DNA from 4 places in the Ensifer sp. 2TAB8 genome. Region 1 is predicted to be linked to each of the others. Evidence: riboswitches for the same ligand, from Rfam matches in the RefSeq annotation. Region 1 holds a riboswitch; each other region holds the start of a gene.
The links. Region 1 has a riboswitch for cobalamin ahead of AB4Z53_RS01355 (aromatic ring-hydroxylating oxygenase subunit alpha). Riboswitches for the same ligand answer to the same signal wherever they lie in the genome.

Region 1 (7,943 bases):
CACCGTGCCAAATACCGGCTGCTGTCGCGCCTGCCGCTTTGGTACGCCCGCTACAAGCCGGATATCCGCCAGGTCTTCCCGATGGGCAATTGGGACAGCTACGCGCTGTGGCAGTTTTCCTCCGGCATCAATTGCGGCAAGCGGCGCTGTCCCTACCGCGTGCCCGGAACTCTCGACGACATCGACGTGAACGTCGCGGCGATGTCGCCGCAGGCGCTAAAGGCGATCTGGGCGCAGGGCGCATTGCTGGCTGAAAAGCCGTTGCCGCTTACCATTATCGCCCAAGCCGAGCAGGGAACGGGCGCGCACGCGTTTGCACGGGCGACCGCAACGTTTAGCGAGCCGCTGCTCATCAGCCGTGCCGGTGCCTCAAGCGGGGCCGGCAGCGGCGTCGACATGCTGGTGACCGGCTCCATCGACTTCGCTCGCCACGAACGCGCCATGCAGGTAGCCGTCGCAGCCGATGACGCCGCACAGGGCGGATGCTCCAAGCCATCGGCCGCTACCGGCGGCGCAGGGCCCGCGACCGTCCAGCCGCCGCCCTGCAACACGCCCTGATCCTTTAGGCTTCGATCTGGACATCCCCCAGGGGCCGCGAGCAGCAGGCGAGGATGTAACCCTCGTCGATCTCGTCATCGAGAATGCCGCCATTGTGGTTCATCTCGACGTCACCCGCGACCTTCATCACCCGGCAGGTGCCGCAGATGCCGCCCTCGCAGGCAGCACCGATCCGCACACCATTGGCACGCGCCGTCTGCAGGATCGTCTGACCTGGCTTCGCCTCGACCTCCTTGCCGCTCATGGTGAAAGCGACCTTGGCGGCAGCGACCTCGCTGTCGCCCACCACGCCGGCGCGCACAGCGATCTCCTCCGCCGCCGGTGCGGCCGCAGGCTGGAAGCTCTCCTCGTGGTAGCGGCCCATGTCGAAGCCTGCCGCCTTCAGCATCTCGCGCACGCCGCGCATGAACGGTTCCGGACCGCAGCAGAAGACGGTGCGCTCCATGAAATCCGGCGCAAGCAGCGGCAGCTTGGCGCCATCGATGCGGCCGCGCAGCCCGTGCCAGCCGTGGCGCGCTTCGTGGCCCTCGACGATAAAGCCGAGGCTCAACCCGGACATCTGCGTCGCCAGCACCTCCAGCTCGGAACGGAACAGGAGGTCGTCCGGCCGGCGCGCGCAGGAGATGAAGGTGACGTCCGTCTCCGGTACGCAATCCGCCATCCAGCGTGTCATCGACATCATCGGCGTGATGCCGGACCCCGCGGAGATAAACAGGTACTTTTCACCGGGATGGCGGACGAAGCTGAAGTCGCCGAGCGGCCCGAAGGCTCTCAGTTTCACGCCAGGCTTCAGATGGTCGAACATCCAGCGCGTGCCGATGCTGTCGGCCTGTGCCTTGACCGTCACCGCAATCGACAACGGCCTCGATGGTGTGGACGACAGCGTATAGGTGCGCATGACCGGTTCGTCGGCGACCGGCAGTTCCAGGGTGACGAACTGGCCGGGCAGGTAGCGAAACCAGGCCGGCTTTTCGGCGCGAAAGGTGAAGGTCATGACATCGGCGGTTTCAACGACCGCCGAGGTGCATTCGAGCATCTGCTGCCGGTCGATCCAGACATGCAGCTCGTCGAAATGGTGGAAGGAGGATGCCATCTGCATGTCAGGCGACCTTTGACAGCGGAGCCGCATCGCCTGCAAGGCGCTGCTCCATAAACTTGCAGTACCATTCGACAAACTGCATCACGCCGCCTTCATGGTCCGGTGAATAGGGGCCTGGTTCATAGGCCGGCGAGCGGATGCCGAAGGCGTTTTCTTCTACGATCTGGCGATCCTGGTCGTTGGTCTCGGTCCAGACATGGGTCAGGTCATCGAGCGTATAGTCGACGCCCTCGACCGCGTCCTTGTTGACCAGCCATTTGGTCGTCACCTGCGTGAGTTCCGGCCCGAGCGGCAGAACACGGAAGGTGATGGCATGGTCGGAAAGCACATGGTTCCAGGTGGTGGGGTAATGGAACATCAGAAGCGTGCCGATCTGCTTCTGCCCGACATCGGCCGACAGCGCCCTTTTAACGGCGGCCGCACCGGACATGGTGTAGCTTTCGGCATTGTCGACCAGCGGCATGCGCGCGGCGCGGAACTGGCCGGTCGGCGACATCCGGAATTCGCTCGGCAGGCCCTCGGCCTCGCACTTCGCCCAATGGGCGGCAATCACCGGATCATCCTTGGCGCCCTGTACCCCGGTCGCAGTCGGCGCCTCCGGATAGGTGCGGCAGAGCTCCGGATGATTGGCGGCGCAGTGATAGCACTCGCGATTGTTTTCCCAGACGAGCTTCCAGTTGCCCTTTTCGATGATCGTGCTTTCGAAGGCGACCTTGGTCTCTCCCAGCCGGTGCGGCGCGAGATAGGGCGTGGCGAGTTCGCGGAAGGCCGCAAAATCGGCCGGCGTCTCCGACAGGTTGATGAAGATGTAGCCGCCGACCGTTTCGCAATGGATCGGCTTCAGGCTGTGGGCCGCCTTGTCGAAATCCTCGCCCATCTGGCGTGCGAAGAGCAGCGAGCCGTCGAGTTCGTAGGTCCACTGGTGATAGGGACAGACGAGCTTTGCCGAGGAGCCCTTTGCTTGCGTGCAGACGCGGGAACCGCGATGCCGGCAGGAATTGTGCAGCGCACGGATCGTGCCCTGGCGATCGCGGGTAACAACAACCGGATAGTCGCCGACCTGGACAGTGAAGTAGTTGCCGGCTCGCGGAATTTCGCAGTCATGGCCGATGAACAACCAGTCCTTGTACCAGATGTTTTCCAGATCCTGCCGGTAGTAGTCGGGGTCGATGTAGAAGGCCCGATCGAGGCTGTAGCCGTCACGCCGGCCCTTCAGCTTGCGAAGCATATCGGTCTTGGTATCCATGTCCTGTCCTCATGCGCCATGTTTCGGAGAGGCAGGACAGGAACCCGCACGGGCATGCGCCCACACGTTCTCGGCTCCGATCCGGCTGCCCGCCGCAACCCGTTACGGTTATGTGTGTCAAGGCTGGTTTCCGGGCTCAGGAGCCGTCCTTGCGGACCAGCCCGGCGCCTTCCCGGACGAACCGTCCAGTGGCCTTCGCCGAGGCTTTCGCTCCACCACCGTTGCGGGGGCAGCGCCGGGATTTGACCGGCTTCCCAATTCTTCGCCTTCCCTTCTGGAAGACGACACCCTGAGTAAGGATATGTAATCGCGGAAACCGTCTTGGCAGGCGCCGGATAGCGACATCGAATTCCAGAATGACGACACGTCTGAAACCGTCGTCCGCAAGCGGATACGAAACTTTTTCACTTTATAAACATATAGATAGATCAAAAAATAGGCATATGCCGTCTTTTGCGACCGATATGGCGCAGGCGCGGGAAGATTTCGCCCGTTTGCGACATTCCCATTGATGTCAGGGGCCATGTCCCGCTAGCGAAAGGAAATTCTTCATTAACCATAAGCCGCTAGTCTCGCCGGCGGACGAAGATGTCCGGCAGGCAGATGGCGCGCTGACAATCATGGCAAAGCTCAGATATTACGACGCAGCGGCCGAGAAGCCGCCGGCGATCATGCCGAAGACGGCAGTTCACACCGAGTTTCTGCGCACCGGCCGGATCAACCGCCGGCAATGGATGCCGAGCGAGCGACGCTACCTGAGCTATGAGGAAGTCGCTGACCGAACCGGCAAGAAGCTTTCGACCGCCGGGGACACGACGCACAGGCGGATCAACGGCTTTCATGCCTCGATCCAGTTTCCCAAGCTCATCTTCCACCGCACGCTCGTTGGCAAGCCGCACCTCGGCTATTGCCACGTGACGGCCGCGCGGACGGCGGTCACACCTTCCAAGGACATCACCTGGTCGTTCTATTTCGCCAATTTTTTCAGCGACCTTGGTGACGAGACGCATTTCTTCGACCGCATCCGGGCCGGCTATTCCCGCATGTACTTTGCCGTCGCGATCGAACCGAACGCCGAAGACGGACAGATGGTCATCAATCGCAACGTCCGCGACAACGGGCTTCTCTTCCGCACCGACAACCCAAAGGTCGCTCTCAAGAACGTGCTGATGCTGGGTGCCCGTGACGACGCACTGCGCCGGATCATTCGCAGCCTCTGAGCCAGCAGCCCGCTCCCTGCAAAGAAAATCGTTCTGTTTTCCCGGCGCGTCCGTTAAGGAAGCGTCGGAAAGGAAACGGCATGGCAGAGATCATCGACACGGATAAGGAACCGGACCGCGCGATCGATCGCGCCTGCGCCGTTCTCGCCGAGGGCGAACCGGTCGCCATCCCGACCGAAACCGTCTACGGCCTTGCCGCCGATGCCACCAATCCCGATGCGATCAGCCGCATCTACGAGATGAAAGGCCGGCCGCGCTTCAATCCGCTGATCTCGCATGTTTCCGACATGGCAATGGCCGAGGCCCATGTGCGCTTCGATCCCCTGTCCCGACGCCTGGCGGAAGCGTTCTGGCCCGGCCCCCTGACGCTGATCCTGCCGCAGCGGCCCAAGAGTACCGTGCACGCCCTCGCCTCGGCCGGCCTGGACACGCTTGGCATTCGCATGCCCGACGGCTTTTCGCGCCGGGTGATCGCCCGCTTCGGACGACCTCTGGCCGCACCGAGTGCCAATACCTCGGGCAAGATCAGCCCGACCAGTGCGGACCATGTCGATGCCGATCTCGGAGAAAAGCTGAAACTGATCCTCGATGCCGGTCCGGCGCAAATCGGGCTCGAGTCAACGATCATCAAGGTCGATGGCGACGAGATCCGGCTTCTCCGGCCGGGTGGCCTCGATGCCGCCGAGATCGAGCGCCTGCTCGACCGCCCGGTGATCAGGGCGGAAACCGCGGGTGCGACGATCGAGGCTCCAGGGATGCTGGCCTCGCATTATGCGCCGGGTGCTGCCGTCAGGCTGGAAGCCACCGATGTGCGGGCGGGCGAGGCCCTGATCCGTTTCGGCGGCGGCCGGGTCCTCGGCGAAGAACAGGCGGCTGTCGTTCTCGATCTCAGCCCGACCGGAAATCTGCGCGAAGCGGCCGCCAATCTTTTCGACTATATGAAGCGGGCCGACGCCAGCGGCGCTCAGACGATCGCCTTCGGCCCGATCCCTTCGGAAGGATTGGGAGAAGCGATCATCGACCGGCTGCAACGGGCGGCGGCACCACGAGGGTAAGATTGCGGGCGGCATCGCCTCCGCACCCACCCTCAGCGAGCGGCTGCGATTGCGGTTATGATCGCAGGCGATACCAACCGAGGATCGCGTCTTCAGATCGACCGATCCGATAGCGCGCGCAAGCGCAATGCGAAGGCTGACCCATGACGACGCTTCCCTCTCCCGAACTCATCGCCTCCTTCGTCGAGATCGTCGGCAGCGCCAATGCACTTATCGCGGAAGCGGACAAGGCGCGCTATCTTGTCGAATCCCGGGGGCTTTATCGCGGCACGACGCCGATGGTGCTGCGTCCCGGCTCGGTCGACGAGGTCTCACGTATCATGAAACTCGCCAGCGCGACCCGCACGGCGATCGTGCCGCAGGGCGGTAACACCGGCCACGTCGCCGGGCAGATCCCCCGGGAAGGCAAGGCGGACATCGTGCTTTCGCTCGAACGGCTGAACCGGATTCGCGACATCGATCCGGTCGGCAACGTGATCGTTGCGGATGCCGGCTGCATTCTCGCAGACATCCAGAAGGCGGCGGACGATCACAATCGCCTGTTCCCGCTGTCGCTCGGATCGGAAGGCTCCGCCCGGATCGGCGGCAATCTCTCCACCAATGCCGGCGGCACCGCCGTGCTCGCCTATGGCAACATGCGCCAGCTTTGCCTCGGCCTCGAAGTCGTCCTGCCAACCGGCGAGATCTGGGATGGTCTGCGCCGGCTGAAGAAGGATAATACCGGCTACGACCTGCGCGACCTCTTCATTGGCGCGGAGGGCACGCTCGGCGTCATCACCGGTGCGGTGCTCAAGCTGTTCCCGAAGCCGCTCGGACACCAGGTCGCTTTCGCCGGCGTGGGCAGCGTCGAGCACGCGCTCACCCTCTTCGACAAGGCCTCCAGTCTTTGCGGACCGGCGCTGACCGGCTTCGAGCTGATGCCGCGCCTCGGCGTGGAATTCACCACGAAACACATTCCCGGTGTTCGTGACCCGATGGAAACCGTCCATCCCTGGTACGCGCTGATCGATATCTCGACCGCAGATTCGGCCGAAAGCGCCGAGCGCATGGTCAACGATCTCCTTGAACAGGGCCTTGCCGCCGGTCTTGTCGAAAACGCCGTGATTGCCGCCAATGAGGCGCAGGCGAAGGTGCTGTGGCATATGCGCGAAAGCATGTCGCCGGCGCAGAAGCCCGAGGGCGGCTCGATCAAGCACGATGTTTCGGTGCCCGTTTCCAGCATTCCCGCCTTCATGGAGGAAGCGGACGCCGCAGTCATGAAGGCGATCCCGGGAGCGCGCATCTGCTCCTTCGGCCACATGGGCGACGGCAACATCCACTACAACATCTCGCAGCCGGTCGGCGCCGACAAGCAGGCATTCCTCGACCGCTGGCGCGAGATCAACGCCATCGTCCACGGCATCGTTCTGAAATACAACGGCTCGATCTCGGCCGAACACGGCATTGGCCAGTTGAAGCGCGACGAGCTTGCCGAGATCCGTCCGCCGATCGAGATCGAACTGATGCAACGGATCAAACACGCGTTCGATCCTGCAGGCGTCATGAATCCGGACAAGGTGCTGCGCGCAGACCGTTGAAGCGGGCGCGCCTCTGCCGGCGGCCCGCGCCCCTTCCGCAGCGGCTCATACGTTCAGGTTGGGTAGCGTCAGCGTCCGCCCGCGCGCAGCTGTGAAAGGGACAGGAGTGTCTCGGCGCTGACACCGCCTCCACCGCTTCCGCTGAGGATTGCCAACCCCGGTGATACGTCCGTGTTGTTTTCGACGTCATAAAGCGCCGTGAACCGCTGCAGGAGCTTCTCGAGCTTTTCCGGGTCCTGCAGATCCTTGATGTCGACGACACGCTCGATATAGGCGGCCTGCGCCTCGATCTTGGCGTTCTGCAGACCCTCCGGCATGCTGTAGGCCGTCTTGATAACCTGGAACAGGGCGGTCTCGGCCAGGATGTCGTAAGCGGTGTTGATCTCGGGGGCCTTGCGCTTGAAATAGAGCGCAAGTCGGACGCCGCCGTTGTCTGCGCCTTCCGTCTCCTCAAGCGACTGATTGAGATAGAGGTCGATTGTGGTGACAAGTCCCCGCCGAGTCTGGATCTGGCCCGCCTCACCCCTGATGATCTTCCCCTCCTGGTCGAAATTGAAGGAGGCGACGATCTCGCGGTATTTCAGCCCGTTCGGGTCGGTATTGATGAAGCTCTTGGGATCGTCGAGATTGGACGTGAACATGTCCCTGAGGTATTCGGTCTTGACCGTTTCCGGATCGATGCCGGCGCCGACGAGAACGAAATCAACCAGACGCCGGTTGGCGAGGAAGGCGTCGAGCGTCTCCACCTTTTCGATCTCGGCGGTGTAGTACTTGGCTTCCTCCTGCGCCTTCTCCTTGGCGACCTTCTTTTCTTCATCCGTGCCGAAACGCGACTTGGCAATCACATATGCCTTGGCCGTGTTCATGATGTCGGCTTCGCCCTGCGCCAGCTTCGGTGCGCCAAGCGTGCCGTCCGGGTTGAAGTTGAACGCCTTTACGAGTTTGACGTAGCGCTCGTCGCGCAGGGTGTTGGCATAGCTCTTGGGGTCATTGAGATCGCTGGTCAGAATCCGCTTCAGCGTTCGCGTGCTCAGATCCTCATTTTCGAGGCCGAAAGCGCGCAGCATGAATTTCTTCATGTCATTGTTGGCAAGCAGGTCGTCGACCGATTTCATCGTGCCGATCAGCAGCTTGAAGCGCTTGACCAGAGCTTCGTCTTCGGCGTCGCTCTTGTCGTTATAGCGCACC
Region 2 (7,943 bases), on a different contig from region 1:
AGCGAGTTCGGCATCATGATCGACTGGTGCTGGAAGGTCTCGATCTCGGTCGCGCGCACCGAGATGCGCTTGACGAAGCCTTCGGTCGTGCCGCTGACGATCCAGTCGCCCACCTTGAACGGCCGCTCGACGAGCAGGATCAGCCCCGAGACGAAGTTCGAGACGATGTTCTGAAGGCCGAAACCGACGCCGAGCGAGAGGGCACCGGCGACGAGCGCGAGGTTCGAGAGATCGATGCCCGCCGCCGAGAGGCCGATGAGGCCCGCAAGGCCGACGCCGGTATAGCCGATGCCGGTGCGGATGGAGTTGCGCACGCCGGCATCGACCCGGCTGCGCGCCATGATGTTGCCGTCGATCCAGCGCTGCACGAAGCGGGTGACGACATAGCCGAGCGCAAAGAACAGGACGCCTGCGAGAATGCCGACCAGTGAAATGGTGATCGAGCCGATCTTGATCTCGGTCACCATCCGGTAGGCCCAGGACTCGATGTCGGCGACCTGGAAGCCCCACTGCAAGAGGATCAGCGGAATGAAGACCATCACGACCAGCGCGTAGATGCTGAGACCCGCGGCAAGACCGATCTGGTCGAGCCCCACCTGTTCCAGATTGAAGCGCCGCTCGAGATAGCGCCCGGCCGCCGTTTCGGCAAAGGCGCCCTGCTTTGCCACCGCCCGGCCGGTCAGAATGCCGATATACATCGTCACCACGATCGCGCCGGTGATGATGATCTGCGTGGCGATGAAGCGCGCGAGACCGACATAGCCGGACACGGCGGCAATGATCAGCAAGGCGCCGGTCGCAAGCAGCGCGAAGGACACGACCCGCGGCCAGGCGTGGCCATGCCCATCGAAGGACTCGTCTTTCCGAAGTGTCGGCTTGATCCAGGCCGACGCCATGATGATGAGGCCGATGACGATGGAGGCGATGTAGCTCTTGACGACGGTGAGGACCACCGGCGAGCCGAGCGCCTCGCTCACGCCGCCGAACAGGTAATCGAGACCGTTGACCAGCGCCATGGCGAAGATCGCGATCATCAGCATCCTGGCGCCGCGATCGGAAACCCTGACGAGCCGCCAGCGCGCATCGCGCGGCGATAACACCGCCTGGGCGAGCCTGGTGACGAAGAACACCACCACCGCCACACCGAGCGTAATGGCAATGATCGGTGCGATGTCGGAGCGCAGCACGTTGAAGCCACGCAGGAACAGGAAGCTCGAGATTGCGAAGGCGGCCGAGGCGATCGTCGGGATCAGCGTGGACCAGAAGGCGACCGACAGGCGGCGGAAGTAGCTCGGCTCCTCATCGGTAATGTCATGCTCGATCCAGGGTCGGAACAGCCTGCGGCTGCCCGAAAGGAACACGAGCGCCGCCAGGAGCGACAGGAACAGCGCCGTCAGGAGCGGCACGCGCTTGTAGTTCCAGGCAAAGCTCAGCCAGCTCCCGACACTACGCGAGAGCACGCGGGTTTCGTCCGCCGTCGCCGTCAGCGCGTCGTCGAACATGCCGGTCGAGACTTCAGTGTTCTTCAGGAGCGTGTTGGAAAACAGCGCGCGCCTTGTCGCGGTAATGGCGTTGGAGAGCTTGGTCGCCTGTACCGACAGGCCCTCGGCCTCACCGGTCAGCGCGTTGATGGCACCGCGCTCCGCCACGAGGCGCTTGCGCTCGGCGGACACGATATCGGCCTCCGCGGGCTGCCCTTCGGCCGGCGGGTCGCCAAGTTCGGTAAGCCGCGCCTTGATCTCGTCGAGGCGCGGACGGGTCGAGACCGACACGCCGATGATCTGCTTGAAGAGTGCATCGACCTGCACCTTCAGTTCGGCAAGCGCGGTGTCATCGTCCTTCGCCTTTGATACGAGGTCCGTCAGCCGCTTCAGCTCGTCGCCAGCCTTGGCAAGCTGTTCGGTCGCCTGGCTCTGGCCGGGAGCTGCGCCATCGTCCTGCGCTGCGCTCTGCGCGGGAGCAGGCGCGGTCTGGGCCGGTTCCGCGGTCGTCGCGGCCGGCGCGGCCACATCCGGCGTCGCGTCGTTTGCACCTGGCTGGGCGTTATCCTCGGTCGGTGTCGTCGCCTTGCCAGCAGCCGGCTCCGATGCGGTCTGCGCCGACTGGGCCGGTTGCGTCGACTTCTGGCCGGACTGCGTTGTGCCCTGGGCGGTACCTTGTGCCGGCTGCGCCGCCTTCTGCGCTGCAACCGGACCGGCAGCGACCAGCCCCAGCAGGCAGATGAGAATGGCAGGCAGTTTTCCGACAGAACGCAATTTCATAGTCCTTGCAGGTTGAGACCGTGGAGCGGAATCGCGTCAGTGGCCATCCCAATGCGATGTGAATACGAAAGACGGCGGAAAGATGCAAAACCCGCCGTCAATTGCGCTCCAGCGTCGGATTTTTCGTCAGAATCCGGCACCCGGCCTTGCCAGATAGGCAAGCTCGGCGTCTGTCGAGACGCGAGCCAGCAAGGCATTTCGATGCGGGAAGCGGCCGAATTCCTCGATCACCTCGCGGTGGCGGATGGCGTAGTCGAGATATTCGGCATCGCCAAGCTCGGTGAAAAGCTTCACCGACATGGTCTGGTCGGTCAGATTTTCCGAATGCTCGAAGGGCAGATAGACAAAGGCGCGCGCTTCCGGCTTGATCGCCATGTCGGCGCCGTTGCCGACGGCGAGCTTGGCCTCGTGCAGCGCCAGACAATCGGTCGCGAAGGCCAGCGGCGTACCGCGATACATGTTGCGCGGCAGCTGGTCGAGCAGGATGATCGCCGCCAGCCGGTTCTCCGGCGTCGCGCGCCAGATCTCGCCGACCCCGCGGGCCAGCCCCAGGTGCGACGCCTGGAAGCGGCGAATGCAGGCGTCGTCCAGTTCGTGGCTGACGGTGAACCAGTCGTCATAGGTGAGCTCGCCGAACCAGAAGTTCAAAACGTCTTCCGGCGTGCAGATTTCAACTTCTCTCGTCATTTTTTCCCTCATGCCGCTCTGCTGCCGGCCCTGCCCTTGTCGAACCGGAACGGCAGCCATGCATGCGCTAAGACATAGGCGCGCAACGGCCCATGTCCATGCATGACCAGTGTCCATGCATGACCAACGCCGATGCACGCCTTACGCGCGCCGCGTGAGGATGGCAACAAAGGCGATGCCGCCGACAATGCCGGTGACGACGCCGATCGGCATATCCTCGGGCGCCATGATCACCCGAGCGACGAGGTCGGCGAGGATCAACGTCAAGGCGCCGAAGAAGGCCGAGAGCGGAATGACCCGGACATTGTCGCTGCCGGCAAAGAGCCGCACGAAATGCGGCACCATCAGCCCGACGAAGCCGATTGCGCCTGAAAAGGCCACCATCACCCCGGTCAGGAGCGCGGTGACGACGAAGAGCGTCAGCCGGAAACGGCGTACGGGAATACCGAGCGTCGTTGCCGTCTCGTCGCCCATGGCAAGCGCGTTGATCTCACGCGAGCGCACGACCAGCCAGCCGAGCGAAACGAAGAGCACCAGCGCCGGGTAGACGAGATGCGGCCATTGCGCGAGGCCCAGGCCGCCGAGCATCCAGAAGATCACCGTGTGCGTCGCCCGTGGATCGCCGAGGAAGATCATGAGATTGCCGACCGAGGTCAGCACGAAGGCAACGGCGACGCCGGCAAGGACCAGGCGATCGGCACTGGTGCCGAGCGCGCGGGAAACGAAGGCGACCAGCACGGTGGCAAGCAACGCGCCGCCAAAGGCAAAGAGCGGCACCGTGAGAAGGCCGAGGATCATTCCGGTATGCAACAGCGCGACAATCGCCCCGAGCGCCCCGCCGGAGGAGACGCCGAGCAGATGCGGATCGGCAAGCGGATTGCGCGTCACCGATTGCAACACGGCGCCGGTCAGCGCCAGGCCGGCGCCGACAAGCCCCGCCAGCATCACCCGCGGCAGGCGCACGTCCCAGACGATGCTTTCGCGCCCGGCCGACCAGAAGGCCTCGACACTGCCGGGCACAAGCTTTCCGGCAACGATCGACCAGACGGTGGTCACGGGGATCGGCGCCGAGCCGAGCGACACGCCGGCGGTCACGGTGAGAAGCAGCAGCAGCACAGCCGCGAACAACCCGACCCCGCCGCGGAGCGCCCGCGCCGGGGAAACCCGCGAAACGGCAACGGGAGCAGCCGACGTATCCTCAGCCAGCATCGGTTACAGGCCCTGCCCGTGAAATGCCTTCGAAAGCCGGGCGATGGCGTCGATGTTGCGCGGTCCGGGCGTCGCCTCGACATAATCGAGCACGACGAAACGGTCGTTCTTCACCGCGTCGACATTGGTGAAGGCCGGGTTGCTCTTCATGAAAGCGATCTTGTCCTCGGCTTTCACCTCGCCGTAGTTGACGATCATCACCACCTCCGGGTTCCGCTCGATCACCGGCTCCCAGGAGACTTCCACCCAGCTCTTGTCGACATCGTCCATGATGTTGGCGCCGCCGGCAGCCTCGATCATCGCGGTCGGAATGCCGAAGCGACCCGACGTGAAGGGCTTCTCCTCGCCGGAATCATAGACGAAGACGCGGGTCGGCTTGGCGTTGCCGGCATTGGCCTTGGTGATCTCGGCGAGCTGGCTGCGATAACCCGCGACCAGCGCTTCGGCCCGATCCTCGACGCCGAAGATGCGGCCGAGATTGAGGAGATCGACGAACATGTCGTCCATCGAGGGCTTCTCCCTGGCCATGACGTGGATGCAGGATTCGGTGAGTTCGTAGACGCCGATCTTGAAGGGCGCCAATGTCTCGGGCGTCACTTCGCCACCGACCTTCATGCCGTAGTTCCAGCCGGCGAAGAAGAAATCGGCGTCGGCATTCAAGAGCACTTCCTTGGTCGGATATTTCTCCGCAAGCTCCGGCAGTTCCTTCACACCTTCGCGCAGTTTTTCATCGAGCGTCTTCCAGCCGGAAACGCCGGTATAGCCGACCATGTGGGCCTGCAGTTTCAGCGCCAGCATCATCTCCACCAGGTTGACGTCGTTGGCGATCGCCCGTTTCGGCGCTGCGTCGAAGGTCACCTCGCGGTTGCAGCTCTTGACGGTCACCGGATAGGCGAGCGCCGGCGTGGCGGCGGCAATGAGAAACAGCAAGGTAGAGGAGGCAATATTGATCTTCATGAAATGGATCCCTGTCGAGGAAGCGAAAAGGAGAAACGGGCGCTGCCGGCAACGGCGGTGCCGTGGGCGGTGGCAGTGACGCCGAAGGCGGTGGAAAGCGCGCGCGGGTTCAGCACCGCATCGGGAGTTCCGAAGGCCGTCAGCCGCCCCGCGGTCACGATTGCGACATCGGTCGCGAATTCGGCGGCGAGATTGATGTCGTGCAGCGTCGAAACGATCGTCAGCTTCAGCGTCTGCAAGAGCTCGAGGATTTCGAGCTGGTGACGGATGTCGAGATGGTTGGTCGGCTCGTCGAGGATGATGATGCGCGGCTCCTGGGCGAGTGCCCGGGCAATCAGCACCCGCTGCTTTTCGCCGCCCGAAAGTGTTGCGAACTGGCGGCCGGCGAGGTGGGAAAGATCGAGATGAGAGAGCGCATGCTGCACGCGCTCGCGGTCCGTCTCCGTCCAGCCGTTGAGCCCCTCTCGCCGCGGGATGCGTCCCATCATCACCACGTCACGCACGCTGAAGGGAAAGTCGCCGGGCATTTCCTGCAGCACGACGGCAATCGTCTTCGCCGCCTCGCGCGCCGAGATCGACCAGAGGTCGACGCCGTCGATCTCGATTCGGCCGGCATTCGGCTGCACCGCCCGGTAGAGGCAGCGCAGAAGCGAGGTCTTGCCAGCGCCGTTCGGCCCGAGGATCGCAAGGCGGCTGCCCGCTTCGATCGAGAAATCCATGTCTTCGACCAGGGTCAGGCCCGCACGGGGCCCCCAGCAAAGGCCTTCCACCTTGAGGGCAGCTCCCGTCGCTGAACAGGTCATGACCGCGTCCCTCCCCGCGCCGCGGCGCATTTCTGCCCGCGCACCAGAGGTCGTCGCCACCCTTTGCGTGTCGCGCTCATTGGAACCGTCCTCCGATGTCTTCGGAGACGAGCACTGCCGCCGGAATGCGAGCGAGCGTCTTTGTCTTGAGGCCGCGCGGACGCTCGGCGGCACGCGTCATGCCGTCGCCGCGTTCGGCATAGGTGGCGGCGAAGCGGACGAGGTCGTCGATATCCTCTTCCGGCGAGATATCACCGAAGAGATAGGTCGCCTTGCCCGTCGCCTGGAAGGCAATGGTGCAGGGTCGCGTGCAAGCCGCCATGCAGACGGTGCCGGCGATCGAGAAATCACGATCGAGCGGCTCGCCGAGCGCGGCGATGCTGCGGTTGAGACGCTTTATCAGCTCGGCGCCCGGCAGGCAGGGACCGCGGGTAAAACGGCAATCGGTGCAAACCGTTATCTTGTGCTGTCGGGAATTCGGCTCAGCCATTTTCTCTCTCCGCCGGAGTGACGGCAGGAGATGGCGAAGCGGCAGGATGACGGATGACCGTCGCGCGAAAGCCAGTTCTTTTCCATCGGAACACCCCGTCCGTTGTGGTTGATCGGTTCGATGGCAGGTCTCCTGGCTCGCGGGTCGCGGCGCATCCACGTCTTCCCGGTCTTAGACCAGTGACATGGTGTGAATGCGCTTTCCGCTCACAGTTGCGGGGGCAGCCACGGTTTCGGCCCCATTTGGGTCGTCCGTTCCGTGTTCCCTTTTCAGCCGCTTCCGCATTTCCGCGGACGCAGCACCATCACGCTCTTCCTCGCATGAATCGGCCGATGAAACAACTGCTAGGGGCATGCGCTACGGACCTATCAACATGCGGCGTTTCGTCATGCAGGATTTGTTATACAATAACATAACGTATTGCAATGCCAAAGTTGAGTAGCCGGCGAAATTTGCCGCGGCGGCGCTGCCCGGCGCCCCCCCCGATCCGCCCTGCGCACGCCGATCGGCCGACCACCCGGCCCGATGCTTTCCGACTGGTGCCGGCGCGCCCACAAAAAGCGCCAGCGCCATGCGCAAATGCCGGCAATCTTAACGTACGTTACGCTCACGTAACCCCATGTCTGTTGAGAAAATCATCGGCCGAAGCGACAATCGGCAAAGCTAAGATTGGGCATCGGTAACGCACCAATAAACTCAACTTCGCCGCGCAGTACAGAAATGGCGCAATCCCGAAATGAAGTGATGGCAACTCAACTTTCTGAAGGGAAAAGTAGTGAATCCCATCGATTTCTTCGTCGACACACTTCGGACATACCCGCCCGTGGCCGTCTTCCTGGCACTCGGCATCGGCTTCCTGATCGGGCCGATCAAGGTCGCGGGATTCAATCTCGGAAACGTCACCGCAACGCTTCTTGCCGGTGTTCTCATCGGGCAGCTGGGCATCCAGGTTTCCGGTGACCTGAAATCCACCCTGTTCCTGATCTTCCTCTTCGCCGTCGGCTACGGCGTCGGACCCCAGTTCGTGCGCGGCCTCAGCACCGACGGACCAAAGCAGATCGCCTTCGCGCTGTCTGTCCTGGTGCTGTGCCTCATCGTTCCCTATCTCTGCGCGCTGATCGCCGGGCTTCCGCTCGGCTATGGCGCCGGCATGTATGCGGGATCGCAGACGATCTCGGCTGCAATCGGCGTCGCGACGGATCAGATCAACTCCCTCGGGCTGCCGGCCGAGCAGGCCAAGGCCTTTGCCGACCAGATCCCGATCGCCTATGCGGTGACCTATATCTGGGGCACGATCGGCTCGGCCATCATCCTCGCCCAGCTTGGGCCAAAGCTTCTCGGTATCGACCTTCCGGCGGCGTGCCGGGAATATGAGGCCAAGCTTGGCGGCGGCACCGAGAGCAGCGAACCCGGCATCACCCGCGCCTATCACGATTTCGGCCTTCGCGCCTACCGCGTCGATCAGGCAAGCGGGCTGACCGGCAAGCCGGTCAAGGACATTCTTCCCGGCATCCGTGTCTTTGTCGAACGTCTGCG
Region 3 (7,943 bases), on a different contig from region 1:
GCGCCGGCGTCGGTGAAGGTCTCGGCCATCCACGCCTCGAACTTCTTCTTGTGAGCCGCACCGATCCGGATCGCCGGATGTCCTGGCATGTTGGCAAGCTCGGCAGAGGTGCGCAGGAAACCGCAGCCCTTCCACTTCGGGTGGCGCGCCGCCCGCGCCAGATTGACGAAGATCGCCTCGACCTTGTCGGCAAGGTCCCCGTCGCCCGTGTCGAACCACTTCCGAAAGAGCTTGAGATTGGGCTGGTCGCGACCTTCGAGATAGGCAGCGATCAGCTCGTCCTTGCTTTCGAAGTGGTAGTAGAGCGTGCGCTTCGTCACGCCCGCCGCCTCGGCCACCGCATCGACGCTGACGGCACGGATGCCCTCGGCATAAAACAGCTTTTCCGCCGCTGCGACGATCACGTCCCGGGTCGATTTCTCTGGTTTCGCCATCTCTGATGTATACCGACTAGTGAATATACATCGCATCTTCCCTCACCTAGCCTCTCCCCGTCAACACCTGCCGGAGAGCAACCATGTCGAACACTGTGCTGATGCAGATATCAGAGGGCATCGCCGTCCTCACTCTCAACCGTCCGCAGAAACTCAACGCGCTCAACTACGAGCTGATCGACCGGCTCATGAGCCTTCTCGACGAGATCGAAGTGAACGACGAGATCGGCGCGGTGATCATCACCGGCGCCGGCGAGCGAGCCTTTTCCGCCGGCGGCGATATCCATGAGTTCTCGCAAAGCGTGGCCAAGGGCGTGAACCCGGCCGTACGCGATTTCGTTCGCCGCGGTCAGGGCCTGACGGCCCGGCTCGAAGCCTTCCCGAAACCGGTGATCGCCGCCGTCAACGGGCTCGCCTATGGCGGCGGCTGTGAGATTACCGAGGCCGTGCATCTGGCAATCGCTAGCGACAAGGCACGTTTTGCCAAGCCGGAGATCAAGCTCGGCATGCCGCCGACCTTCGGCGGCACCCAGCGCCTGCCGCGGCTGGCCGGCCGCAAGCGCGCAATCGAACTGCTCCTGACCGGCGAGGATTTCCTGGCCGATTGCGCGCTGGAGCTAGGGCTCGTCAACCGCGTCGTCCCGCATGAGGAACTGATCGCTTCCGCCCGTGACCTGGCAAAACGCATCATGGCGCACTCCCCCCTCGCCATCCGCTCGATCATCAATGCCGTAACCCGCGGCCTCAACATGTCGATCGCCGAGGGGTTGCTGGTCGAAAGCGAACAGTTTGCCCTGGTGGTGCCAACCGACGATCTCGCGGATGCGCTCGCTGCCTGGAAGGGACGGCGCGTCCACGACGATCCACCGCGGCCCGGTCTCTTTTCGCGATACTCCTAAATTCAACCGAACGGTTGACAATGAGCTCGATCGCGACGATATTCAACGATATGGTTGAATATCAGAACGCACATCTCGATGCCGTGTTTCACGCGCTTTCGGACCCGACGCGGCGCGCCATGCTCCAGGACCTTTCGCAGGGCGAAAGACTGGTGGGTGAGCTTGCGGCGCCGTTCTCGATCTCGCTGGCCGCGGCATCGAAGCACATCAAGGTGCTGGAAGGAGCAGGTCTGGTGCGCCGCGAAGTGAAAGGTCGCACGCATGTGTGCCGGCTCGATGCCGCGCCGATGCATGCAGGCATGGAGTGGATGCGCCATTACGAAGCCTTCTGGCGGACCCGCATCGACGCACTCGAGGCGCTGCTTCTGGCCGAAGACGCCACTATCCAAAATGATCCGGAGGAAAAGCCATGACTTCGTCTGCCACAGCCTTTGCCGGTACCGATTACGGTCGCGTCATCGCACCGGACGCGGTGCGCATCGAACGCCTGCTGCCGGGCCCGATCGAGCGGGTCTGGTCCTATCTGACCGAGGAAAGCAAGCGTCGGCTCTGGATGGCATCGGGCACGATCGGCTCGTGCGAAGGTGCCGCGGTCGAGCACGTCTTCCGCCACTCGGAACTGACAGCGGAAGACGATCGGCCGCCGCAGAAATATGCCGCGCATGCCGGCGAGGTGCGCAATTACGGTCACGTGCTCGCCTGGGAGCCGCCGCGGCTGCTCGCCTATACCTGGAACGAAGAGACCGGCACGCCCTCGGAGGTCCGCTTCGAGCTCAGCCCTCGCGGCGACAAGGTGCTGCTCGTTGTCACCCATAAACGCATCGCCGATCGTGCCATCATGACCAGCTTTTCCGCCGGCTGGCACGTGCATCTCGACATTTTGCGCGCTCTGCTCGAAGGCGAAAAGCCGGCAGCCTTCTGGAGCAAGTTTGCCGACCTGGAAGCGCAATATGACGCGCGTATTCCGAAGCCGTGACGGCGGAATGGGCTTAGAGGTCAAGACGCCTACAGGCGCCGGCAAGGATCGACTTGCCGGCGCTTTTCGTCAGGCGCGGGCGAAACCGAGAACGAAGAGCGCCAGCGCGCCGATCGATGCGAAGGTGCGCACGTGGTTCCACCAGACCCAATCGGTCAGATAGCGCTCATGCCAGAGATCGGTCGCCGCCTGACCGGGGGCTGCAGCGGCGAGCGCATCGTTCATCGGCACGTTGAAGATGATCGTCACCAGAAGCACGCCGACGACATAGGCGATGCCGCCGGCGGCAAGCCACCACCTGCCCTCGCCGCCAGAGAGGAAGGCCATGACGACGAGCACCAGACCGAGCAGCGCGGTGCCCATGAAGGCGCTGAGGAAGATCGGGTTCTGGATGACGACATTGATCGCGTTCATCGCGGCGATCCCCTGCTCCGGGGGCAGCCGCGACAGGGCCTGCATGATGCAGACCGAGAAGATGAAGAACAGTCCGGCCATCAGGCCGGAACCGATCGCGGCGGCGAACGCCAGAGCGGGGATCAGCGGGATCATGCGGCAATACTCCAAACACCAGTTGCTGCGGTTTCCCGGGCATAATCCGCAAAGTCGCGCGGGGGCCGCCCAAGCACGCGCTCGACATCGGACGTCATGCTGGAATTGCGTCCGTCGAGCACCGAGGAGAAGAGATAGCGGATGAGTGCGACATAGTCATCCGGCACGCCGTCGGCCTTGAGCTGTGCCGCAAAATCGTCAATCGGCACCGGCTGATAGGCGATCCGGCGGTTGGCCGCGACGGCGATCTCGGCCACGGCCTGGGCAAAGGTCATCAGCCGCGGGCCGGTCAACGAATAGACCTTGCCGATATGTGCGTCGTCCAGAAGCGCCGCGACCGCCACATCGGCAATGTCGTCGCAGCTGACGAAGGGCTCAGTGACCTCGTCCACCGGCAGGAAGACCGACCCGCTCATCACGCCATCGGCCAAGAAGCCTTCGTCAAAATTCTCGAAGAACCAGCTGCCACGGATGACCGTCCAGTCGGCGCCGGAGGCCTGCAGCGCGCGCTCGGCCGCTTCCGCCTCGTCCTCGCCGCGGCCCGACAGCAGCACCAGCCGCTTGATGCCCGAGCGAACGGCAAGGCTCGAGAACCGGTCGATGACGTCGACGGCGCCCGGCACCGCCAGATCCGGCTGGTAGCAGACATAGATGCGATCGACATTTTCAAGGACGCGCGCCCAGGTCGCCTCGTCCGTCCAGTCGAAGGACGGCGACGCCGAACGGGCGCCGATGCGCACCGCTATGCCCCGCTCCCGAAGGCGCTCGGCCACCCGCCGCCCCGTCTTGCCGGTACCGCCCAAAACCAGTGTGACTTTCTGAGACATCYTTTCCTCCTGAGGTTTCACCAACAAACATGAGCATCTCTCACATTTGCAAATGTGATAAATCCTCGTATTTTAGGAGTCAAGTCAAAATGTGAGCATTACTCATGATTCCAGATGCAAGCCCCGCCACACTTCCCGCCGACGACGAGACCACGTTGCGCCGGACGCCCAGCCAGAAGCGCAGCCGCGAGCGCGTGGAGCAGATCCTTGCCTGCGCGACGGCACTCATCCAGGAGAAGGGCAGCGACGCCATGCGCATGAGCGAAGTCGCTGAAAAGGCGGGGATTTCGATCGGGTCGCTCTACCAGTACTTCCCGGACAAGGCGGCGATCGTGCGTACGCTGGCCGAGCGCTACAATGCCGTGTGCAACGAGTGCATCGCCGCCGAACTGGCCAAGGTCACGTCGATGGCAGAACTGCGCGACGCCTTCTCACTGCTGTTCGACATCTACTACGACATGTTCCTGGCCGAGCCTGTCATGCGCGACATCTGGTCGGCGATGCAGGCCGACAAGGCGCTGCGTGAGGTCGACCTCCAGCAAAGCCGCACCGGCGGCAAGCTTCTGGCCGATGTCTGGGCCCGCTTTGCGCCCGAGACGCCGCGCGAAACGATCGACAGCGCTGCCTTCCTGATCATGCATCTCGGCGACTGCACCATGCGACTTGCCGTCTCGGTCGATCGGCCGGAGGGCGACCGCATCGTCGAGGCCTACAAGCAGATGATGCTTCGCGATTTTGTCGCGGATGAAGCGGCCGGCGGCGCAGGCTCAATTGACAATGCCATGACACGCTCCTAATCATTTTGGATCGATTGGTTCCCGGGACGCGAACGCGTTTCGGGAGTAAACGGGAACGTGACGGATGGACCCATGCTGGGCATTCAAATCACGGCCGACCCCGCGACTGTAGAGCGACGTTGATCTTGCCGTTCCGGAGCAATCCGGAAGAAGCCACTGGAACAGGCCCCGAGAGGGGGGTCGAACTGGGAAGGCGAGGCAGATCCCGGGCATTTCGCCCAGCGCCGTGAGCCAGGAAACCTGCCACTCGATACGGGCATAGGGCCCACACCGGGAATTTCCCGATGCCATCACGGAGGTTGTCATGGCTACGTCTACCATTTCGAGCACCCCGCTCTCCCTCAGCGATCGTCTGACCGCTGGCGTCATCGCCCTTTTCATCGGCGCATTCCTCGTCTTCGGTGCCGGCCTGGCCAATTCGGCCGTGCTGCACGACACCGCGCACGACACCCGCCACTCCTACGGCTTCCCCTGCCACTAAACGATGCGCCGGAACGTGAACAACGTTCCGCATCGAAATAGCTACGGACCTGAATGCATCCGGCTCACGCCGGATGTCGGCGTTTGCGCATGGCACTTTGGCGAACATGCAAGCACCGTCCGTGTGGCACAGCGAATGGGAAGGCTCAACAACCACGCCGAAACGCGTGGCGTTTGCCGTTATCGAGGGAATTCAAGATGATTGTCAGAACGCTTCTGGCCGCGATCGTGGCTGGACTGATTGCCGGTGTCTTCATGACCGGCGCCCAGGAACTGCGGGTAACGCCGCTGATCCTGCATGCGGAGCAATTCGAAGGCGAGGCTCCGGCCGCGGCCGAACAGCCGGCCAGCCAGCCGGGTGCGGCACAGCCGGCCGCCGAGGGCCATGACCAGCATTCGTCGCTGAAGGCGGTATCGCCGCTTGGCGCCGTGCTCGACGCGCTGTCGCCGATCACGCCGGCCTATGCGCACGAAGGCGAACATGAGGAAGGCGGCATCATGTTCGGTTTGAGCCGCTTCTCCGGCACGCTGATGGCAAACCTCGTCACCGGCTCCGGCTTCGGCCTGCTGCTCGCCGGCGTCAGCCTGGTGATCGGCTATCCGATCACGCTTAGGAACGGCGCGCTCTGGGGCGCTTGCGGCTGGCTCGCGGTGCACATGCTGCCGGCGATCGGCCTGCCGCCGGAACTGCCGGGCTTCCCGGCAGCCGAACTCGGCGACCGCCAAACCTGGTGGCTGGCAACCGTCGCTCTCTCCGCAGTCGGCCTCTATCTCCTGGTTCTGCGCGAGGAAATCGTATCCAAGGTTGCCGGCCTCGTGCTGATCGCCGCACCCCATGTCTACGGCGCGCCGCAGCCACTCGATATCTCCAGCAACGTCCCGGCCGTGCTCGGCGCCGAGTTCGCGGTCGCCGCGCTCGCCACCACGCTCGCCTTCTGGATCGTTCTCGGCGTTGTCTCCGGCTTCATCAACGAGCGCTTCCTCAAATCGCATTGAACCCAATGCGCCTTAGCAGGCACCAGAACATAAAACGGCGGGGTTCAAGCCCCGCCGTTTTGCGTCAGACGCGCTGCCAGCCGCACGCGGCGATCGTCCGGCTCCAGCAGGACGCAGGTATCGCAGATGCTGCCGCCCTCCGTCTTGAAATAGAGGCAACAGCCGCAGCGGATTCGGTACTGGCGCGACAGTTGCGCGCCGCTTGCCGGATCGGTGGCGGAGATCTCCTCGTAGCCGATCTCTTCCGAAAACAGCCGCGAACCCGGCCGTTTGACGATCGCGAGCGCCTCAGCCATGCCGCGCGCTTCGTCCCCGATCGCCCGTCCGATCTCCAGGAACGCGCCGGCAAGCGAATCCGCCGCCAGCCGCCACTGCGCCCCGGAGGAAAGCCCCGAGCGTTTCTTCAGGATCGCGATGACCGGCGCCAGATGGGCTGTGAAGCCGCGCTCGAAAACGCCGATGCATTCCGGCTGCTGCAATCTCTCCGCCAGATCCACTTGGAAATGATAGCGTTTGCCGGCAACCGCGCGGTCCTGGTGAAGGCGGCTCCAGTCTTCTAAGCGAATGCCGGCGATCTCAGCCTGGACGCCCGCACCGAGATAGAGCGCGCCGAGAACCACACTTACCTGGCGACTGTAAAAGGCGATCAGATGCGCGGCCCGGATCCGGTCCGTCATGCCGACTGCGAAAAAGTCCTGATAGGCGAGGCTCTCCTCGATCCCGGCCCCGCCCGCAGCCCAGAAGCCGGCCGGTGCGCTGAAGGCTCCGTCCGCCGGCCCGAGCGAGACACCGGCGTCAGGGAACTGAGCGCACAACCGCTCGACCACTGCCAGCACCCGGGGCGGATATCCTTCCCCGGTCTGCGCAATCTGTTGCTGGCCTCCCAAATTCATACCGTCTCCGTCGCCAGCCAGCCACCTTCAAATCCCGCACGCTCAAGTCCGTGCCGGATCGCAGGCAGACTACGCGTCAACTCCCAGACGAAGCCGCTCCGCCAGTTCTCGATCATCATCACGACGAGCCCTTGGTCAAGGCCGACGACGCGCGCGTCGATCCACCCCTCCGGCCCCTCGCCCGGGAGGCTCGGATTGAAGCCGCCCGGAAAGCGCCCCGCCTTCAGAAGCCCGGGGTAGCTGGCCGTCATGTGGCTGAGCGCCGATAGCGACGCATCCGCACAGAACGGCAGACAGGCCGCCGCCGCCCAGGGCACAAGCGTGCCGTCATCCGGACCGAAAGGTGCGCCGCGATTGGCGTAGCCCCGAAGTCGCTGCCAGCGCCCGTCCTTGAGGCGCAGCTGGCCATGTGGCGCGTGGCAGGCGCTGAGCCCCCAGAGGTCTTCGCCATAGCCGGCGAAGCGGCCCGGGTTTTGCCGCGCATAGTCACGCTGCAGCCCCATAGCTCGCCGGCTGTTTTCGAAATAGTCGGTTCCCCTCCCCCGCATCGGCCGATCGCCGAGGCCGCGAAGATCGAGCCAGGCCTGCGGGAACAGGTGGATGAACAACGGCGCCGCGTGGAGATGACACCCGCCTTGAACCGCGATCCAGTCATAATCGTCCGTAAAGACGGTATAATGCTCCGGTTCGATTGCGTGCTCTGGCGCCCCGAGCGCCAGCACATAGAGCAGCAGCGCCTCGCTATACCCTTGCCAGCGATACTTCAGGAATCGGCCCGGTGGGCGCCAGCCCATCGTCAGCGTCTCACTCCGGTTCAACGCCCAGCACCAGTCGACCCGCGCATAGAGCCGTTCGGCAAGCGCGCGGATCTCGCCTTCCTCTTCATCTTCGCGGGAGAAGTAGGCCGAAGCCGTCAGGCAGCCGGCGATCAGCAGCGCCGTGTCGATGGTCGAAAGCTCGCTGCGCCAGGTGCGCGCGCCGGTCCGCATATCGAGAAAGTGATAGTAGAACCCGCGATAGCCGCTCGCGCCCTGGTCGCGCGACTGCGGGCTTTCGGCCAGGAAACGCAGCGTGGTCAACACCCGCCCGACC
Region 4 (7,943 bases), on a different contig from region 1:
TCCTGCAGATAGCGGCGGATCAAGAGTTCGGCGGATTTCTTGCCAAGCTCGTAGGCCGCCGGCGTCGGCACCGCACGGCTGTCGACCGAATAGAAATTGCGCCCCGTCGGCAACACATCCGGCCGCCCGCGCGTCGGCGCGCCGGAGGGACCGGGCGCGACAAAGCGGCCGCTGAGGCCGGTGAGGAAACCGGCCATCTCCGCAGCGCCCGAGCCTGAAATCGAGGGCTTGAGGCGGGCGTCGATTTCGTCGAGCACGGCACGGGTGTTCGACCAGCTTTCCGGACAGGCCTCTTCGCCCGCAACGAGATGTGCGGCCAGCAACTCGATGCGCTCCACCGTATCGCCGGCGGTGCGCCAGGGGGCGTCCGAGAGGTCGGCGAGGAGTGCCGGTTTCGGCTCCGTCCAGGTGTCTGACATGACGCAGTCGAGCGGGTCGAAGGCGAGCCCCGAATCCGCTGCGATCGCCCGCTGCAGGCTCTGGTCGCCGCCCTCGCCGAGACCGCGCGGGACGCGCGCCAGTGCCACGGTCAGATCTGTCAAGAGCCGCCCCTCCGGCGCGACGCCGAAGATGTGCAGGCCGTCGCGGATCTGCATTTCCTTGAGGTCGCAGAGATAGGCGTCTAGCTTTTCGAGCGCCTTGTCGTCGCTGTCGCCCTTGTGAATGCCGGCGTCGCTGTCGAGGCCGATGTCCCGCACGAGGTCAAGGATCTGGCGGCTCAGGAGCCTGAGGCGTCGCGGGTCGCCGCCGGCGGCATCGTAGTATTCGTCGACCAGCGCTTCGAGATCCTTGAGCGGCCCGTAGGACTCGGCGCGCGTCAATGGCGGCGTCAGGTGATCGATGATGACCGCGCTGGTGCGGCGCTTGGCCTGCGTACCCTCGCCCGGATCGTTGACGATGAAGGGATAGATGTGCGGCAGCGGCCCGAAGATCGCCTCGGGATAACAGGTCTCCGACAGCGCCAGGGCCTTGCCCGGTAGCCATTCGAGATTGCCGTGTTTGCCCATGTGCACGATCGCCTGCGCACCGAACTGCTGGCGGAGGTAAGCGTAGAAGGCGAGATAGCCATGCGGCGGCACAAGGTCCGGCGAATGGTAGCTTTCCTTCGGATCGATGTTGTAGCCGCGCGCCGGCTGGATGCCGACGATCACTTCGCCGAAGCGGGCGAGCGGCAGCGCGAAGGCGTCATCGAGGAAGAACGGATCGGTCTCCGGCGCGCCCCAGCGACCGGCAACTTGATCCTTTATCTGTTTCGGAAGCGAATCGAAGAACGTTTTGTAATCTTTCAGCGAAATGCACTCACGGATTTCGCGGTCTTGGCTTGCCGAATTGGTCGGGCCGGCCATCAGGTAGCGCATCAGCGCGTCGCCGTCGGCGGGAACCTCGCCGACCGCATAGCCTTCCCGCGCCATGGCGCCGAGCACCTCGACGGTACCGGCCGGGGTATCGAGTCCGACACCGTTGCCGAGGCGACCGTCGCGGTTCGGATAGTTGGCCATTACGATGGCGATGCGGCGCTCGGCGGGCTCTGCGCGGCGCAGCTTCGCCCAATTGACGGCAAGGTTCGCGGCAAAGCGCACCCGGTCTTCGAGCGGCTCGTGCCCGACGATATTGGCCTCGACCTTGGCGTCGTAGATCGACGCCGCCTTGAACGAGACGGCGCGAGCAAGAATGCGGCCGTCGACTTCCGGCAGCGCGACGTTCATCGCCAGATCGCGCGCCATCAGCCCCTGCGGTGACGTCTCCCACTGCGCCCGCGACGAGCCGGAGAAGATCACCTGCAGGACAGGCGCGCCGGTCGATTCCAGCACGGTCGGCTGACGATCGGCACCGGGCGACGAGACCGCAAAACCGGTGGCATTCATCACCACATCGGGTGCTGCCTCTAAGAAGATCGCCTGCAGCGTGCCGACGGAAACCGCATCCTTGAGGCTCGAAACGAAGACGGGCAGCGCGCGGACGCCTTGTTTCGCCAAAGCATCAATCAGCGCCTCGACCGGCCGTGTCTCGCCACTCTGGACGAGCGCGCGATAGAAGCAGATGGCGATTGTGGGTTGGACTTCCACCCTGTCCGTCTTGTCGGCACCAACGCCGGCGACGACCTGCACCCATTCCGAAACCCCGATCACGCCCCGACCCGGCCACCAGATGCCGGCTTTCAGCAGCGGCTTGGCCGGCTGCGGCTTCTCGGCACCGGTGACCAGCGCCGCGGCATAGTCGAGAAACAGCCCGGCATTATCGGCGCCACCTTCGGTGAAATAGGCCCAGAGGCGCTGGCGGTCGTCGGCCGCAACGGTGGAGAAAGGCTCCAGCCCCGGATCCGGCTTGTCGTCGCCGGGCAGCACCGCGATCTCGAAACGGTGGGTGACGGCAGCGGCATGCAGGGCTTCCAGCAGATAGCGGAAATAGCTGGCGCCACCGAGCGGCCGGACGACGATCAGCTTCGCATGGCGCGCCGTGCGCTCGACGTAAGTGTCGACCGACATCGGGTGCATCAGGCTCATGAGGCTGGCGATGCGCAGGCTCAAGCCTCCGTCGCGGCGGCCATGGGCGGCGGCGATCGAGGAAAGCTCGGTGTCGGCGGCCGACAGGAACAGGATGTCGGCCGGCGTTTGCCCGAGGTCGATTGCCTCGTTGCCGTCGGCGATCGTTCCTTTCTGGGCGAGAAGCAGATGCATTCGTCTTGTCCGTTCGGGCAATTCCGAACGGAAACGCTTGAAGCGGTTTCCGTCCGGAATTGCATTATTTCAATGCGTTAGATCATTTCATTCAACGAGTGATCAGACGAGCGCAGCAATCGCGGCACGAACCGCCGCCTCGTCCATGTCGTGCAGGCCGATGACGACAAGGCGCGTGCCACGCTTTTCGCCGGCAGCCCAGGCACGATCATAATACTGGTCGATGCGGGCGCCGACCGCCTGGATCAGGAGACGCATCGGCTTGCCGGGCACGTCGGCAAAGCCCTTGAGGCGCAGAACGTCGTGCTCGGCAATCACGCCCTTCAGGCGATCGATGAAGGCCGAGGGATCGGCGATCGAACCGAGCTCGACGACAAAACTGTCGAACTCGTCGTGGTCGTGCTCCTCGCCCGCCTCATGCTCCATTTCATGATGCGACTTGCGGTTGGCGATATCGCTTTCCGTACCGACACCGAGGCCAAGCAGGATGGCAGCGGCGACTTCGCCGTTCTTCGCCTCGATCATGGCCGGCTTGCGGCTGGTGCGCGAAGACACCTCGTCGCGCACGGCCTTGAGGCCGGAGGCGTCGATCAGGTCGGTCTTGTTGAGAACGATGAGATCGGCAGCGGTCAACTGGTCCTCGAACAGTTCCTCGATCGGGCTTTCATGGTCGAGATTGTCGTCCTCGACGCGCAGCGCATCAACCTTGTCATGATCGTCGGCAAAGCGGCCGGCGGCAACGGCAGCGCTGTCGACCACGGTGACGACGCCGTCGACGGTCACTTCGCTGCGGATATCCGGCCAGTTGAAGGCGGCGATCAGCGGCTGCGGCAAGGCGAGGCCCGAGGTTTCGATGATGATATGGTCAGGACGGTTTTCGCGCTCGAGCAGCTTGGTCATGGTCGGGATGAAATCGTCGGCAACGGTGCAGCAGATGCAGCCATTGGTGAGCTCGATGATGTCGTCCTCGGTGCAGGCCTCGGCGCCGCAGCCCTTCAGCACGTCGCCATCGACGCCGAGATCGCCGAACTCGTTGATGATCAGCGCGATGCGCTTGCCGTCGGCGTTCTGCAGCAGATTGCGGATCATCGTCGTCTTGCCGGCGCCAAGGAAGCCGGTGATGACGGTCGCCGGGATCTTGCCCTGGTTGGCTCTCGCAGTGGTCATGGATCAACCCTTCATTTTCAGCGGCAAACCGGCCGCGACAAAGTAAACTTCAGCGGATTTCTCCGCAACGATCTGGTGAAGCCGGCCGGCATGGTCGCGAAACTCGCGGGCCATGCGGTTCTCGGGCACGATGCCGAGGCCGACCTCGTTGGAAACAAAGATGAGGCGCGCCCGCGCCTCAGGCAGGTACGTAGCAAGCGCGGCGAACTCCGCCGTCATGTCGCGCTCTTCCAGCATGAGATTGGTGACCCATAACGTCAGGCAGTCGATCAGGACCACATGGCCCGGGTTATCGATGCGCCTGAGGGTACCCAGGAGATCAAGCGGCTCCTCATGCGTCGTCCAGCCTTCGCCGCGGCGTGTCCTGTGATGATCGATCCGCTCGCGCATTTCATCGTCCCAGGCCCGTCCCGTGGCGACATAATGCATGGTGAGGCCGGACGCTTCGACAAGCCTCTCGGAAAAGCTGGATTTGCCGGAGCGGGCGCCGCCAAGGACCAGGACCGGTCCGGCACTGTAAGTGCTCATCGCCGCCGCCTCAGAACACCCGCCTCAGCGGCGGGTGGCAAAAGCCGTTCGACGCGCCGGCGGCGCGTTCGGGAAAGCATCTGAAAGCCAAAACAACCTCCGTGATGGCGTTGGGGACCAACAGTCCCCTCGGGCGGAATGCCCATGCCGGATGGCAGGTCTCCTGGCTCACGGCGTCACGGGCCCGCATCGCCTCGCCCATAAGTGCGAGGTTCCGATGTCAGGACCCGAGCGGCCCGCCTCACCTTCCCGGCGTCTTTCCGGTGCCACAGCGAACCTTTGCGCGTCGTTTCCGACCCGCGGCGCTGCGGGGAACATCGTGAAAGGCGGACGATTCGTAGAAGAAGAGGCGTCCAACCCGGCTGATCACGATGCCACGCCAGTGGCTTTTCCGGCTCGACCCCGACCTGCCTCGGTTGCCCCATGCAACCGGCTGACAGCCCGATATCGAACCCGATGGCGAACCCTGACCGTTCTACAGTCGCGGGGTCGGCTGCGATAAGGATGCCCGATTTGGGTCCATCCGTCACATTCCCAATTATTCCCCCCGATCGCCACGATGAGGGGGAACCATCCAACACCTGATGATTAGGAAGCGGCCGACCCAAAGTCAATCGACGCTTGCGACACCTCCCCGGCTTGGTTGCGCCGCGCGACGATTTGTCGAGCAACAGGCAGACGGCCGCAGCCAGCCAGACACGGCGAAATGGATTGCTCGTCCGCCTTCGCCCGAGGCCCTCGCCCTCTCACTCTCACCTTGCGCCAAAGCGCTATCAGAATGTGCCAATGTGGCATCAGGCTCTGGCGCACCTTTGTTCCCGAGCGCAGAAAAGAGGAGAACGATGAACTCGAATTTGCAGGCGACCATGTCAAACCGCCTTTATCCCGTGGCGAGATCCATCACCCAGGTGGCCAAGCTGCTGAAGATCTCCGCCGAACAGGCGGTGCGCCGGGCCGGGCTGCCGCGAGATATTCTTCGCAACGAAGGCAAGGGCCTGACACCAGCGCAGGTGTTCGCCCTCTGGCGCGCCATCGAGATCGAAGCTGACCGGCCCGACCTGCCGCTCTATCTGAGCAAGCTCTTTGCCCACGCACCGTTCACACCGGCCATGTTTTCCTTCTCCTGTTCGCCGGACGTGCGCATCGGGTTCAAGCGCCTGTCAGTGTTCAAGCCGCTGATGGGACCGATGAAGCTGGAAGTGTCCGAGGACGACCGATTTCTGCATATCGAGATCGGCACGGTGGACCCTAAAATTCCGGCCCCGCCGCAACTGGTCTGGTTCGAGGCGCTCTACCTTCTGGAATCGGCCCGCTGCTACACCGCCGAGTTCATCCGGCCTGCGCGGCTCCATCTGCCGGCATTGCCCAACCTCGGCAAGGACGTGCTCGAGTTCCTTGGCTGTGAACCGGAGCTTGACGGCGGAGCGCGCCTCTCCTTGCGCAGAGAAGATGCCGATCTGCCGCTGATCACCGAAAACGAGGAATCCTGGCCGGAGTTCGAGAAAAACCTGCGCCGCGAAATGGAGGCGCATGAAACCGATACGCCGATCGTGCAGCGGGCGAAGCGCGTTTTGCATGACATGCTGCCGTCGGGCGAAGCCAGTATCGAGGCTATGTGCAGGCGGCTCGCCATGTCGAAGCGCACCCTGCAACGGCAACTGAAGGAGGAAGGTGAAACCTTTCAGACGGTGCTGGCATCGACCCGCGCGGAGCTGGCGATGCATTATCTCGGCGAAGACGGGCTGAACGTCGAGGAAATCTCCTATCTGCTGGCCTACCGAGAGCCGAATTCCTTCTATCGCGCCTTCCAGGGCTGGACCGGCATGACGCCCGCCGAGGCGCGGGGAACGGTGACGCACTGAGAAAGACCGCCACGTCTGCACCGGGAGATAGCGGTTTGGCGTGTTCCGATAGTTGATTGGCACGAAGCGATTTTGAAGAAATCCAGGCGATACGCCAGATTGATCTCCGACGAACGACGGGCATGACGCCCGCAAGGATTGGAGAAGATCATGGCAATCGCACGGAAAACCGCTCTCGTCACCGGCGCCTCCTCGGGCATGGGCAAGGTCATCGCAAAGCAGCTGATCAAGGACGGTCTGACCGTCATCGTTGCCGCCCGCCGGGTGGAGCAGATGGACGATCTGAGAGCGCTCGGCGCACATCCCATCGCGCTGGATGTCGCGGACGAGGCCAGCCGAAAATCCGCGGTCGCCGAGATCACCCAGCAATTCGGTGGCGTTGACGTACTGGTCAACAATGCCGGTTTCGGACTTTACGGCTCGGTCGAAGACGTACCTCTCAGCGAGGCCCGCTATCAGTTCGACGTGAACCTCTTCGGCGCGGCCGCACTGATCCAGGATCTGGTGCCCTACATGCGCGAGAAGCGCGCGGGCAAGATCATCAACATCACCTCGATGGGCGGCAAGATCTACACGCCGCTCGGTGCCTGGTATCACGCGTCGAAACACGCGCTGGAAGGCCTGTCGGACTGCCTTCGCCTGGAACTGCAACAGTTCGGCATCGAAGTCGTGGTCGTTGAGCCCGGCGTCATCCAGACCGCATTCGCCAACGTGATGGAAGGCCCGATGATGAAGTTCTCGGGCAACACCGCCTACGGCACGATGGCGAAGAACGTCTCCAAGGCCACCACCGACAGCTACGAGCACGGCGGCGGCTCCTCCCCGCAGGTCATCGCGGACGTGGTTTCCAAGGCCGTGAAGGCCCGCAAACCGAAGACCCGCTATGCCGCCGGCAAATTCGCCAACATGATGATCAACATCCGCAAATGGTTCGGCGACCGTGCGTTCGACCGCATGATCCTGTGGACCGTGCGCTGATTGGCGGGAAACCGCGCCAGCCCCAGCAAGAATGGCGCGACCGCCCTATACCCGCTGCAACACGCTGAACTGAAAGGCCTGGGTCGAGTTCCACGGGGTCCGGTGCTGGTGTTCCATGTGCTCGACCAGCCGGAAGCACGGCCCGATCACATAGGCGAGTGCGGCGGGGTCATAGCGCACCACTGGCAGGCCGCTGCAGCGCTCCGGGCCATCGGGCGCGAAAGTGGCGATGATGGCGTGCCCGCCGGGCACGACGGCCGCCGTCAGCCGCTCGATATAGGCCGCCCGGTCGTCGGGATCGGTGAGGAAGTGAAAGGCGGCGCGATCATGCCAGATATCGTAGCTGCGATCCGGCTTCCACGCGGTCACATCGGCTGCAACCCAGTGCACGTCACCGGCGCGGGCACCGAGGCGCGCCTTGGCGGCGTCCAGTGCGGCCGGTGACAGATCGAGCACCGTGATCGCTTTCATACCCGCGTCGAGCAGCGCATCCACCAGCCGCGACGCGCCGCCGCCGATATCGATCAGTGACGACGAGGCGAACGCCGCATGCCCGCGGATGAGGTCGAGCGAAACGGCCGGCGTATCCTCGAACCAGCTGACGCCCGCCTCGCCCTTCGACTGATAGGCATTGTCCCAATGGGCTCGTCTGGTTTCGTCCTGCACGTGACACCCGCCTTGGAGCGTGCGACCGTGACCAGACGCTCCATCCTTCCCGCATGAATTCTAC

Region 2: another riboswitch for cobalamin. It lies ahead of AB4Z53_RS17480 (DUF1636 family protein); the one in region 1 lies ahead of AB4Z53_RS01355 (aromatic ring-hydroxylating oxygenase subunit alpha).
Region 3: another riboswitch for cobalamin. It lies ahead of AB4Z53_RS07820 (CbtB domain-containing protein); the one in region 1 lies ahead of AB4Z53_RS01355 (aromatic ring-hydroxylating oxygenase subunit alpha).
Region 4: another riboswitch for cobalamin. It lies ahead of cobU (bifunctional adenosylcobinamide kinase/adenosylcobinamide-phosphate guanylyltransferase); the one in region 1 lies ahead of AB4Z53_RS01355 (aromatic ring-hydroxylating oxygenase subunit alpha).

The regions. Positions count from the first base shown of each region.
Region 1 is NZ_JBFRGB010000001.1:254,425-262,367, forward strand. Features, by position in the region: gene AB4Z53_RS01345 (glycoside hydrolase family 25 protein) at 1-558, shown strand, start outside; gene AB4Z53_RS01350 (hybrid-cluster NAD(P)-dependent oxidoreductase) at 563-1,657, opposite strand; gene AB4Z53_RS01355 (aromatic ring-hydroxylating oxygenase subunit alpha) at 1,659-2,903, opposite strand; cobalamin riboswitch at 3,008-3,210, opposite strand; gene AB4Z53_RS01360 (DUF6656 family protein) at 3,524-4,123, shown strand; gene AB4Z53_RS01365 (L-threonylcarbamoyladenylate synthase) at 4,204-5,178, shown strand; gene AB4Z53_RS01370 (FAD-binding oxidoreductase) at 5,322-6,755, shown strand; gene AB4Z53_RS01375 (DUF1217 domain-containing protein) at 6,824-7,943, opposite strand, start outside.
Region 2 is NZ_JBFRGB010000010.1:11,358-19,300, reverse strand. Features, by position in the region: gene AB4Z53_RS17505 (mechanosensitive ion channel domain-containing protein) at 1-2,261, opposite strand, end outside; gene AB4Z53_RS17500 (DUF924 family protein) at 2,388-2,948, opposite strand; gene AB4Z53_RS17495 (iron ABC transporter permease) at 3,090-4,157, opposite strand; gene AB4Z53_RS17490 (ABC transporter substrate-binding protein) at 4,161-5,114, opposite strand; gene AB4Z53_RS17485 (ABC transporter ATP-binding protein) at 5,111-5,917, opposite strand; gene AB4Z53_RS17480 (DUF1636 family protein) at 5,994-6,407, opposite strand; cobalamin riboswitch at 6,513-6,728, opposite strand; gene aspT (aspartate-alanine antiporter) at 7,183-7,943, shown strand, end outside.
Region 3 is NZ_JBFRGB010000002.1:432,489-440,431, forward strand. Features, by position in the region: gene AB4Z53_RS07785 (TetR/AcrR family transcriptional regulator) at 1-434, opposite strand, end outside; gene AB4Z53_RS07790 (crotonase/enoyl-CoA hydratase family protein) at 518-1,333, shown strand; gene AB4Z53_RS07795 (ArsR/SmtB family transcription factor) at 1,384-1,746, shown strand; gene AB4Z53_RS07800 (SRPBCC family protein) at 1,743-2,309, shown strand; gene AB4Z53_RS07805 (anthrone oxygenase family protein) at 2,379-2,858, opposite strand; gene AB4Z53_RS07810 (NAD(P)H-binding protein) at 2,855-3,685, opposite strand; gene AB4Z53_RS07815 (TetR family transcriptional regulator) at 3,790-4,482, shown strand; cobalamin riboswitch at 4,481-4,744, shown strand; gene AB4Z53_RS07820 (CbtB domain-containing protein) at 4,787-4,963, shown strand; gene AB4Z53_RS07825 (CbtA family protein) at 5,161-5,958, shown strand; gene AB4Z53_RS07830 (ferric iron reductase) at 6,003-6,851, opposite strand; gene AB4Z53_RS07835 (glucoamylase family protein) at 6,848-7,943, opposite strand, start outside.
Region 4 is NZ_JBFRGB010000010.1:81,315-89,257, reverse strand. Features, by position in the region: gene cobN (cobaltochelatase subunit CobN) at 1-2,678, opposite strand, end outside; gene cobW (cobalamin biosynthesis protein CobW) at 2,781-3,845, opposite strand; gene cobU (bifunctional adenosylcobinamide kinase/adenosylcobinamide-phosphate guanylyltransferase) at 3,849-4,373, opposite strand; cobalamin riboswitch at 4,815-4,963, opposite strand; gene AB4Z53_RS17850 (AraC family transcriptional regulator) at 5,282-6,235, shown strand; gene AB4Z53_RS17845 (oxidoreductase) at 6,386-7,213, shown strand; gene AB4Z53_RS17840 (class I SAM-dependent methyltransferase) at 7,259-7,879, opposite strand.